Regions from separate parts of the Microbacterium sp. NPDC056057 genome, predicted to be linked through region 2. Evidence: predicted binding sites of a transcription regulator. Region 2 holds the regulator's gene; the other holds the start of a gene.

Region 1 (5,830 bases), on a different contig from region 2:
CCAGGAGTACATCTTGCCTGTGGTGGAGTCATGCTCATTGGTCCGGCTCTGTCGCGTCTGGGCGCCTGCGACGAACGCTTGCGGCACCGCCTACGTGCCGTGCCCGCTCTTCGAGGTTCGTTCGGCGGCCCCGATCTGTGCGGGCACAGCGACACGCATGAGGGAGCGGTTTACGGCGAAAGACGAGTGCGGCGGGTGCAGTCGACACCCTTGAGCATTGCCGGATCGGTTCCTAGAATCCCGCAACGAAAGGAGTGATCCGACATGGAGGGCCCAGATCTGCTCGCAGCACGACTGCTCCGCGCGATGGTCGCCGACGATGTCGACACCGTCAGTCACCTCGTGGTCGAGATAGAGGACAGCGGCTATGCCGGCCTCGTTGCCACAGGACTCGCGCAGTCCTACATCACCGAAGTGCTGAAGACGGCCAGACGCGAGCCGCTCCTGCGTGCGCTGGAAGCACGGATCCTCGAGCTCGCCGCCGTCGCCGACGAATCGACCGACAATTCGGCTTGATCGCTACGCGCACACAAGCACGCTGGAACACCCGATGCCCGAAGGGTCCTCCCGATAGGGCGGGCACGGCCCTCCATCTCCGCCGTGCACCCGGCATCTGGCACTCAGCTCTTGAGAGTGCGATCCGTGATTTCTATCATTGACGTGACGACATTCCGGCGGGAGTGCTCGTGGCCGCACGTCGGGGATCTTCGGCGATCCTCCCTGCGGAGCAGCTGCACGGCGACGTGTGTGCTGCCGACGTGACGGGGCTTCCGCTGGTTGATCCAGGAACGGAGGCGAACAATGTCAACCGACCCGACCACTCGATTCCGGATGCGCAGGGTCACCTCTATCAAGTGGCTGATCGAGGATCTCTCGCTACCAGAGATGCACGAGGCGCGTGTCGTGGCGCACGTCTATGAGGTCGATGATCTCGAGTACGACGTCGTGTGGCTGCGCGACCTCGGGCTCGCGGAGCACTGGATGGCACCGTCGGAAGTCCTCAACGCCGTCATCGACAAGGTCAGTCGCCCACCACGGCCAGCCGCACGGCGCCCTGTGCCCATCCCGCATCTGCCGCCCATTCGAGAGCGCGTCTCCGCCTGAGGCGTCAGGCTGCCCGCCGACGGAGAAGAGCGCGGCGACCACCCCGGGAGCAGGGCGGTCCCAGCGGAGTGCGGCTCTCGGGAAAGCGAGCGACCCGAGCTGCTCGACGCTGTCGTCGTGATGGGCGTGTCGCTCAGCGACGGCCGCCCCAGGACGCAGAAATCTGGCACTCCACCTTCGTGAGTGCTAATCTACGATTAGTTGAGTCGAGTTGGCTCAACTCTTGATTCTGAGAGGAGAAACTCATGGCAACCTACGACCCGTTCCGCGACCTCGACCGCCTGGCGGCAACACTGATGGACACGCGCCGCGGCCCGCGCCGCATGCCGATGGACCTCTACCGTTCCGGCGACCACTACGTCCTCAGCGCCGACCTGCCCGGGGTGGATCCGGGTTCCGTCGACATCGATGTGGACGGCCAACTGCTGACGATCCGCGCCGAACGGACGCTGTCCAGCGGCGAAGGAGTCAAGTGGATCACCCGCGAGCGTGAAGCCGCCAGCTTCCTTCGTCAGCTCAACCTGGGGCAGGGAGTAGACACCGAGCGCATCACCGCGAGCTACGACAACGGCGTACTGAGCGTCACCATCCCGGTCAGCGAGAAAGCCAGGCCCCGCAAAATCGACGTGGCATCCGAAGGCGGCCGTCCTGTCATCCGGGCACAGGAGCACACCGCCGACGAACCACAACCGCTAGAGCAGTAACGCGACGACCGCGTCACCCCGCCCTCGGGCGGGGTGACGCGGTCGCCGTCCGAGTAGACGCCACCTCGCACCGTCTATCGCGGCCGTAACTGCAACCACAGGATCCTCATGGGGCTGCTCGCGTAGACATCAGACCACGCCAGATCGACTCCACCAGACCCGATCCTCCAGCACGCTCGGCAAGGGTCGGTGACGGGGGATTGTGTGCCCGTCTGCGGGGTGGAATGCTTGCCGCGGCCACAGGCCTCTGTCGCCGGAACCCTTTGAACACCGTGATGCGAGGGTGCGCCATGGACACCGTCCTCCAACGTCTCACACAAGCGCAGAACGACCACGACGCTGAGCGCTTCGCGTCCTTCTTCGCCCTCGACTATCGAAGTGAGCAGCCTGCCCATCCGGGGCGGGAGTTCGTCGGACGCGCACAAGTGTTCTCGAACTGGACCGGCGTGTTCGCTGGCATCCCCGATTTCCACGCCGAGCTGCTCTCCTTCTGTCGGCTCGACGACATGGAGTGGGGGGAACTGGCTTGGAGCGGCCACCATACTGATGGCCAGCCGTATGCAGCGTGCGGTGTGATCGTCGCGATCATCCGTGACGGACTGATTGCGTCGGCGCGACTGTACGTCGAATCGATCGACCCCGATGAGGTCGGCATCGATGCCGTGGTCGAGCGTGTCTTCCGTCCGCCCCACCCCTGATCCGGTCGCGCGGTGCGAAGCGTTGGACCTCACGTTCCAGCCCGCGCGGATCTCTTGCGCACGAACGGATCCCAATCGACCGCCCGAATGGTACCTGATTCGATCACCGCACGGACAGGGATCACGCCCGCACGGAGGACCGACGCTTCACCGCCGTGGCGATGTTCGCCACGAACCATCCACCCAGAGACGCTCCGGCCGCCGCTCCGGCGATCTGAAGCACGGGCCGAGCACGTACGGCCAGGTGGCGTTGCGCGTGGCGAGAATAAGCACGAAGACGGCGCAGTGCCGATCGCAAACCCCACCGCGCCCCCACTCCCAGGAGATGACCTCGGCGACGCCGCCTGAAAGACAGCGAACTCGATCAACCGACGTGTGCGGATTACTCGGCAGGATACGTAGTCGCTCACGACGCCACTTTGGAGTCTCCCCTCGCCGGCACCGTGATTGATGCCACCACTTCTAGACGAGGATGCCGTTCGTCTGCGTCCTCGACCACACCGGTGTGCCACGTCATGGTGAACCCGTCAGGTCCGTCCTGCAGAACCGCGATGTTGTTGTCGAACCACGGACCCTTCACGGTCTTCCAGCGAAAGGATGGGTCAGGGACTTTCGCAGAATGCGCGGCGGCGGCGCCCAGCGGGGTCGCTGCGCCGTACGACATCACCACGGAGAACCAACGCAGAAAGCGGGGAAGGGGGTTCCGCATCGGTGAGCAGACGGCCTGCACGATGCGGCTGCCGTTCTGCCGCGCGACCTCGGCCAAGTACGAGAAGTGCACGTCACCGGACAGGAACGTCACCGTCAGCGGCGACGGCCCGCGGGCGCCGTCCGCCAACTCCGTCGCAATGCCGGCGACCGCCTGGAAGCTGTTCTGGAACGCCGCCCAGTGTTCCAGGTCGAAGGCCTGCCGCAGCCGTTCCCCGACCCACGCGGCCGGTCGACCCCAAGCGCCTTGCGCGATCGCCTCATCCCATGCCTCGACATGGTGCAGGCCCAGCGGCAGAAGGAACGGGAGCGAGGTGGCGATCAGAACGTGGCGGAATCCGCCCTGCATCTGGCGGTCGAACCACGTGAGCTCCTCGCCGTTGAGCAGTCCCCGAGCCGAAGGAGTGAGATCTCTCGCGACGCGGGAATCCAGGACGATCAGACGGGTGCCATCGAAGTCTCGGGAATAGCTCCAGCGGTAGCTGTTCGGGTCCTTGTCGCAGCGGTCCGCGAACGCGTCGAGTGCGCCACCGAGGTCGGGAGGAGCGACGTCGTGGCGCCCAGTGACCTGCTGCCACATCTCGTCAGTGGCACGTTCCCGAGGAGACAAGTTGCCGAGGTGCTGGTATATCCAGTACGACGCCAAGCCGGCGACGATGCGCTCGTGCCACCAGGTGGTGGCTTCCATCTTCCGCTTCCAATCGAGCGAGGCGTTCCAGTCATCGCGGATGTCGTGGTCATCGAAGATCATCGCGCTCGGCACGCAGGAGAGCAGCCACCGATTCGCATCGTCCGACCATGCCAGCTGGTACAGGTGGGCGTATTCTTCGAAGTCTTTGAGCTCCTTGCCCGGTTCCTCATGGATGTCGCGGCGGCTGCGGATGAACGCCTGCATCTGCTTCGTGGTGGAGTCGGCGTACACCTGGTCGCCGAGGAAGAGCAGCAGGTCCGGTCGGTCCACGCGGCCGTCGGCGACCGCGAGCGCAAAGGCGCGCAGCGAGTCGACGCCATGAGTTCGGTTGCCTGACCGGTCGTGCGGGACGCTGGTACGGCACGATCCGTAGGCGATCCGCGGCCGTTGCCCGGGCGTACGCGTGGCGATCACGGACGCCGGAAACTCCGAGCCCGGCTCCGGCCAGACCGAGACCCCGTCGATCTCCACCCGGTACGGAGAGACGCTGCCGGGCTCGAGCCGGTCAACTTCAACGAGCGCGTAATGGTGGCCGTGCACCGCGAAGCTGCGAGCCTGCCACGATCGTCCCTCAGCACGGACGGTCACCACGCACTGGGCTCGCGTCTCCACCCAGATGCTGGCCGACGTCTCATCGACGTAGCGCAGCATCGGCCCCAACACCAGCGGGGATCCCATGAACCCGTTCTACCCGGATTACACCACAGCGGCCACAGATGCCCACCGCGCCCGCGCGAGAAGGGCCGCCCAAGAACCGAGGTGCCCGTCGGACCAACACCCGCGATTCCGCCGCGAACCGGCGTTCGCAGGATCGCATACCTCCCGACTGCACCGGGGTCCGCGAGCAGGCGATTCTGCCAAGCATGTCGTGAGTAGGCTGCCCGTGTGACTGCCCCTGCAACGGCGAAGTCCGATCACAGCTCGACGAGCACGCGGGCAGCCTTCTGGCTCCTCGCGTCACTTGGCGTCATCGCATCGGCCGTCGCGTGGGCATGGTACGGATTCGCTCAATTCGAGGCGCAGACAGAACAGCCCAAGGCGCTATCCGCCGACACGACGATGGCAGGTTTCGCGGAGGTCATCGGAGGCGTGCCGCTCATCCTTGCCCACCTCATCGGACTCATTCTGCTGCTGGTGGTGGGATGGTGGGCCTATGGCAAGCGCGGCATCGCCTTGGCGATCGTCGCGGTGATCGTTGCCTCCGGGATCGGGATCATCGTCGCGCAGATCCTCTGGGGCGGCGAGCTGTTCCAACTGGGAATCAACAACAACACCTACATCCCGTGACAGGCGATCGCGGCGCGGCCCTCGCCGGCATCGCGTCGCTTGGCTCACGGCTCGAATGCCGGTCGCCGCCCAGGCGGATGCCGCTGGCCAACCGTGTGCGACCGGTGCCCGCTTCTGCCTGCTGGCCGGCAGGCGGTTGCTGTTCGGATAGCCACGCCGATGAAATGCGCGATGGCGGCGCCGCGCCCCAGCCGGACGAGCTCCGACCGACCAACAGACGACCAGAACTCAGAGACGACCAAGAGCCAAGAGCCAAGAGCCAAGAGCCAAGAGCCAAGAGCGAAGACCAACGACAGAGGCAAGACGAGAGAGAGAGAGAAGCCGCAATGCACGCAGGCACCAATGTGTAAATCGATAGCGATTAGGCAAGAAGAGGCGTACCGTTGGCGCCATGCGAGGAGGACTCGAGCGGTGGAAGCGGGGAGTGGAGTCCCGCGGGATCCGACATGCCGTCGGCTACGCACTGGAGGGCGTCTGCGACGCACACCTCGTCCGCTCCCCCGGCGTTGATGCGCTCGAGGAGTACGGCGGCATCGCTGACAGTTCGGTGACGCGCTTCCTTGTCGAGCATGGAGCGATCCGATCCGACGAACTCTCGGCTGGCGCGTTGCGGGTATGGCTAAGCGGACATGACCCGG
Region 2 (5,830 bases):
AGGACGTCCGCCAGTCCAAGGTCGGCGACACGATCACCAACCACCGCAAACCCGCGACCGAGCCGCTGGCCGGCTACACCGACCCGAAGCCCATGGTCTTCTCGGGGATCTACCCGATCGACCAGAGCGACTACGCCGACCTGCGTGAGGCGCTGGACAAGCTCAAGCTGTCGGACGCGTCCCTCCAGTACGAGCCCGAGACGTCGGTGGCGCTCGGCTTCGGCTTCCGCTGCGGCTTCCTGGGCCTCCTGCACCTCGAGATCATCACCGAGCGCCTCTCGCGCGAGTTCGACCTCGACCTCATCACGACCGCGCCCTCGGTGACGTACGAGGTCACGACCGACACCGGCGAGACCGTCGTCGTGACCAACCCGAGCGAGTACCCGGACGGGCGCGTCGCCGAGGTGTCCGAGCCGGTCGTCAAGGTCGGCATCCTGCTCCCCAAGGACTACGTCGGCACCGTCATGGAGCTGTGCCAGTCCCGCCGCGGGTCGCTTCTGGGCATGGAATACCTCAGCGAGGACCGCGTCGAGCTGCGCTACCACATGCCCCTCGGCGAGATCGTGTTCGACTTCTTCGACCACCTCAAATCCAAGACGCAGGGCTACGCGAGCCTCGACTACGAGCCCGCCGGGTCGCAGACGGCCGACCTCGTGAAGGTCGACATCCTGCTGCAGGGCGACAAGGTCGATGCGTTCAGCTCGATCGTGCACCGCGACAAGGCGTACGCCTACGGCACGATGATGACCGAGCGCCTGCGCAAGCTCATCCCTCGTCAGCAGTTCGAGGTGCCGATCCAGGCCGCCATCGGCGCTCGCATCATCGCCCGCGAGAACATCCGCGCGATGCGCAAGGACGTCCTCGCCAAGTGCTACGGCGGTGACATCTCCCGTAAGCGCAAGCTCCTCGAGAAGCAGAAGGAGGGCAAGAAGCGCATGAAGATGGTCGGTCGCGTCGAGGTCCCCCAGGAGGCGTTCATCGCCGCGCTCTCAGGCGACGTCGAGGGTCCTGCCAAGAAGTGATGCGACTCGCGAAGTAGGCTGGAATCCATGCGTCGAGGAACCTTCCGTGACGACACCGTCGACTACGCCGCTGTCGGGGCGACCCAAGCGCCGGATCTGATGCAGTATCCGCCGGAGCGCAGCATCCCTGCAGAGCAGTCGTGGCGGATCGGCAGCGGCGAAGCGCGCTTCCGCGCCGCGAGCGAGGCGCTGATGTCGTGGACCGCCCAGCGCGGTGCCGGGCTCGACGTCACCGACGTGCGCCCTGCCTCCGGCCCCATGTACTCGGGGGTGAGCTTCGACGCCGAGGGCAACCCCGTCAAGCCCAGCCGCTCCGAGGCCGAGCAGCGCTTCGACGCGGACGGCACCCCGTTCGTCGGCGCGGGCACGACGATCCGCGTCGACGGCCGCGTCAGGGGGCTCCGCGCCGACGCGGAGCTGCGCGTCATCTTCGCCGTCGAGGAGCCTCGGCGGGTGGGCTTCGCGCTCGGGACCGTGAGTGACTCCGTCGTGAGCGGCGAGGAGTCGTTCATGCTCGACTGGTACGACAACGACGAGGTCTGGTTCACCGTCCGCGCGTTCGACGCTCCCCGTGCCGTGCTGTACCGGATGCTTCCGGGGCTCACGAAGCGCCGTCGTCGCGAGCTGTTCACGCGATACCTGCGCGCGATCTCGCCGCTGTACACGACTCCCGCGTGAGGCGCTGATGGGCTCCGCTCTTCCGCTCGGCGAGCCCGTTCCCTCGGACGGCTCGCTGCCGGCCGGCACGCGCATCGATCCGGCCGCAGAGTTCAGCGTGTATCTGCACGTCCCCTTCTGCCGCGTCCGCTGCGGGTACTGCGACTTCAACACGTACACGTCGTCCGAGCTGCGCGGCGCCCGCCAGGACGAGTACGCCGACACGCTCCTTCGTGAGATCGAGCTGGCGGCGCCCGTGCTCGAGCGCGCCGGCGGGAACCGTCCCGCGTCGACGGTGTTCTTCGGCGGCGGCACCCCGACGCTGCTCCCGCCCGGCGACCTCGCACGCATGCTCGCCGGCGTGCGCGACACGTTCGGTGTCGCCGACGGGGCCGAGATCACCGTCGAAGCCAACCCCGACACGGTGACGCCCGCGGTCGCGGCCGAGCTCGCGGCATCCGGTGTGACGCGCCTCTCCATCGGCATGCAGTCGGCCGTCCCGCACGTTCTCGCGGCCCTCGATCGCACGCACGATCCCGACAACGTCCGCACGGCGGTGGCCGCGGCGCGCGGGGCCGGGCTCGACGTCAGCGTCGACCTCATCTACGGCGCGCCGGGTGAATCGCTCGACGACTGGCGCACTTCGCTCGAGGCGGCGGTGTCCCTCGAGCCCGACCACATCTCGGCGTACGCGCTCATCATCGAGGACGGCACCAAGCTCGCTCGCCAGATCCGCCGTGGCGAGGTCGTCGCACCCGACGACGACCTGCAGGCCGACATGTACGAGCTCGCAGACGACCTGCTCGCGGACGCGGGGTTCGAGTGGTACGAGGTGTCGAACTGGGCGCGCGGTGACGCGCACCGCTCCCGCCACAACCTCGCATACTGGGTCGGCGCGGACTGGTGGGGCTTCGGCCCCGGCGCGCACAGCCATGTCGCCGGCGTGCGGTTCTGGAACGTCAAGCACCCCGCCGCTTACGCCCAGCGGCTGGCCGCGGGCGAGTCGCCGGCCGCGGGTCGCGAGATCCCGGATGCCGCGGCCAGGAACCTCGAGAGCGTCCTGCTGCGCACCCGCATCCGCGAGGGCCTCCCCGTCGAGGAGCTCCTCGGCGAAGGCCGTCACGCGGTCGCCGCGCTGATCGCGGACGGGCTCATCGAGGGTCCTTCCGCGCTGCGCGGGAGGGTCGTGCTCACGCGGCGCGGCCGCCTGCTCGCCGACGCGGTGGTGCGGGCGCTCACCGACTAGCCCCGGCGCGATCGCGGGTCGGACGACGATCGCGATCCATCCCGGCGTCGCTCGACGATCCTGGCAGGGGCATCGGATAGAATTGGCACTCCAGTCGTGCGAGTGCCAGCTGCGGCGTGAGGAGGCGGGATGGTCAGCGAACGAGGTCTGCAGGTGCTGCGGGCGATCGTCCAGGACTACGTCGACACGCGCGAGCCGGTCGGCAGCAAGGCGATCGTCGAACGGCACGCCTTCGGCGTGTCCGCCGCGACGATCCGCAACGACATGGCGCTGCTCGAAGACGAAGAGCTCATCGTCGCGCCCCACACCTCGTCGGGCCGCGTGCCCACCGACAAGGGCTACCGCGTCTTCGTCGATCATCTCGCAGAGCTCCGGCCGCTCTCGCCGGCCCAGCGGGCGGCCATCGCCTCGTTCCTCGACGGCTCCGGCGATCTGGACGACGTCCTCGTGCGCACCGTGCGCGCGCTCACGCAGCTGACCGGCCAGGTCGCGATCGTGCAGTACCCGTCGTTCGCGCGCGCGACGGTCACCCACGTCGAGCTGGTCCAGCTCGGCGGCGGACGGATGCTGGTGATCGTGGTCACCGACACGGGACGCGTGTCGCAGCGCCTGACGTTCGTCGGCGAGGACTTCGACGACGTCGACCTCGCGCACATCCGCGCGGGGCTCGGGACCCTTCTGGTCGGCCGGCCCGTCCGCGAAGGACTGCAGCGCATCGCCGAGCGCCTCGAGGGACCGGATGCGCAGGCTCCGGCGCACGAGCGCGCGACGGACGAGATCGTCCGCGCCGTCGCCGAGGAGCTCGAGGAGTTCCGCCAGGACAAGCTGGTGATGGCCGGCAGCGCCAACCTCGCACGCCGAGAATCCGACTTCCGCGGCAGCATCTATCCGCTTCTCGAGGCGATCGAGGAGCAGGTGACCCTGCTGCGGCTGATGGGCGAGATGGTCGCCGACGAACACGGCCTCGCCGCGAGCATCGGCCGTGAGAACGAGGCGTTCGGCCTGGCCGAGGCATCCGTCGTCGCCAGCGACTACGACGCGACGGGCTCTCTCGCCCGCGTCGGCGTGCTGGGCCCGACGCGCATGGATTACCCCACGAACCTCGCGACGGTCCGCGCCGTCGCGCGCTATCTCACGCGCATGCTCGAGCAGGACGACAGCTCCCGCTGACGCACGCGCGCACACACGATCCCGCGGCGCGGCCGCGGCAGGAAGGCGAAAGTGGCTGACCACTACGAGGTCCTCGGCGTCTCACGCGACGCCTCCACCGACGAGATCAAGAAGGCGTACCGGCGGCTGGCCCGACAGCTGCACCCGGATGTGAACCCGGGCGAGGAGGCATCCGAGCGCTTCAAGCTCGTGACGCACGCGTACGACGTCCTCAGCGACCCCGAGCAGCGCGCCCGCTACGACATGGGCGGCGGCGACTCGCCGTTCGGCGGCGGGGCCGGTGGCTTCGGCGGGTTCAACGACATCTTCGAGACCTTCTTCGGCGCGGCGGGCGGATCGCGCGGCGGCCGGCCCCGATCGCGTCGTGAGCGCGGCCAGGACGCGCTGGTCCGCGTCACCCTCGAGCTCGGCGATGTCGTGTTCGGCACGCATCGCGACATCGAGGTCGACACGGCCGTCGTGTGCGAGACCTGTCAGGGCTCGTGCTGCCAGCCCGGGACGAGCCCGGTGACGTGCGACATCTGCCACGGCACCGGCAACGTGCAGCGCCAGGTGCGCAGCCTCCTCGGCAACGTCGTCACGACGCAGCCGTGCAACGTCTGCCAGGGCTACGGCACGACCATCCCGTACCCGTGCGCGACCTGCCAGGGGCAGGGCCGCGTGCGCGCCCGCCGCACGGTGTCGCTCGACATCCCGGCCGGCGTCGAGACCGGACTCCGCCTGCAGCTGCCGGGTTCGGGCGAGGTCGGCCCGGCCGGCGGCCCCAACGGCGACCTGTACATCGAGGTCACGGTGCAGCCGCACGAGGTGTTCAGCCGTGACGGCGACGACCTGCTGGCGACGCTCGAGGTGTCGATGCCCGACGCGATCCTCGGCACGACGACGACCATCCAGTCGCTCGACGGCCCGGTCGACCTCGAAGTGCGGGCAGGCGTGCAGGCCGGCGACATCCTCACGATCAAGGGAAGGGGCATCACGCCGCTGCGCGGCACGCAGCGCGGCGACCTCAAGGTCGGCGTGCACGTGGTCACGCCCACACGCCTCGACCACAAGGAGCGCGCCCTCATCGAGGACTTCGCGAAGCGCACCAAGGCGCCGGCACCCAGGCTCGCAGAGTTCCACCAGGGCCTGTTCGCGAAGCTCCGCGACCGCTTCCGGAACAGCTGACCCGTGGCACTGCACTTCCTCCTCGACGAGCCCGTCGGCGCCGCTCCCGGCGACGCCGTGACGCTCACCGGCGCGGAGGCCCACCACGCCTCGACGGTGCGCCGGGTGCGCGTCGGCGAGGAGGTCACGGTCGGTGACGGCCGCGGCGCGTGGCTCACCGGCACGGTGGAGTCGGTGGCGCCCCGCGAGGTGGTCGTGCGCATCGACGGACGGACGGATGCTGCGCCCCCGAGCCCACGCATCGTGCTCGTGCAGGCCCTGGCCAAGGGGGATCGGGACGAGCTCGCCGTGCAGGCGGCGACGGAGCTCGGCGTCGACGAGATCGTGCCGTGGCAGGCTGCGCGCAGCGTGTCCCGCTGGGACGCGGCGAAGGCCGCGAAGGGCCGTGCCCGCTGGGCGACCATCGTGCGGGAGGCCGCGAAGCAGGCCCACCGCGCGTGGGTGCCGGAGGTAGCGGAGCTGACCACGACCGCGGAGCTCGCGCGCCGGGCAGCAGCATGCCTCGTCCTGATCCTCGAGCCGACGGCGACCGAGCGGCTCGGCGCACTCGCGGTGGACCCGGGTGACC

What was found. The regulator HrcA, encoded in region 2, represses chaperone genes, less so after heat shock. The targets are predictions, from matches to a motif close to TTNGCACTCGNNNNNNNCGAGTGCNAA.
Region 1: a site for HrcA is predicted at 1,268-1,294, ahead of ACFC1K_RS07850 (Hsp20/alpha crystallin family protein). Genes of this name have one in related genera too.

What each region holds. Positions count from the first base shown of each region.
Region 1 is NZ_JBHJWS010000002.1:128-5,957, forward strand. It holds gene ACFC1K_RS07840 (hypothetical protein) at 265-516, shown strand; gene ACFC1K_RS07845 (hypothetical protein) at 802-1,104, shown strand; gene ACFC1K_RS07850 (Hsp20/alpha crystallin family protein) at 1,350-1,808, shown strand; gene ACFC1K_RS07855 (nuclear transport factor 2 family protein) at 2,099-2,506, shown strand; gene ACFC1K_RS07860 (alkaline phosphatase D family protein) at 2,913-4,583, opposite strand; gene ACFC1K_RS07865 (hypothetical protein) at 4,791-5,192, shown strand; gene ACFC1K_RS07870 (AAA family ATPase) at 5,584-5,830, shown strand, end outside.
Region 2 is NZ_JBHJWS010000003.1:393,370-399,199, forward strand. It holds gene lepA (translation elongation factor 4) at 1-1,022, shown strand, start outside; gene ACFC1K_RS13930 (DUF1990 family protein) at 1,050-1,700, shown strand; gene hemW (radical SAM family heme chaperone HemW) at 1,708-2,925, shown strand; gene hrcA (heat-inducible transcriptional repressor HrcA) at 3,055-4,095, shown strand; gene dnaJ (molecular chaperone DnaJ) at 4,147-5,262, shown strand; gene ACFC1K_RS13950 (16S rRNA (uracil(1498)-N(3))-methyltransferase) at 5,266-5,830, shown strand, end outside.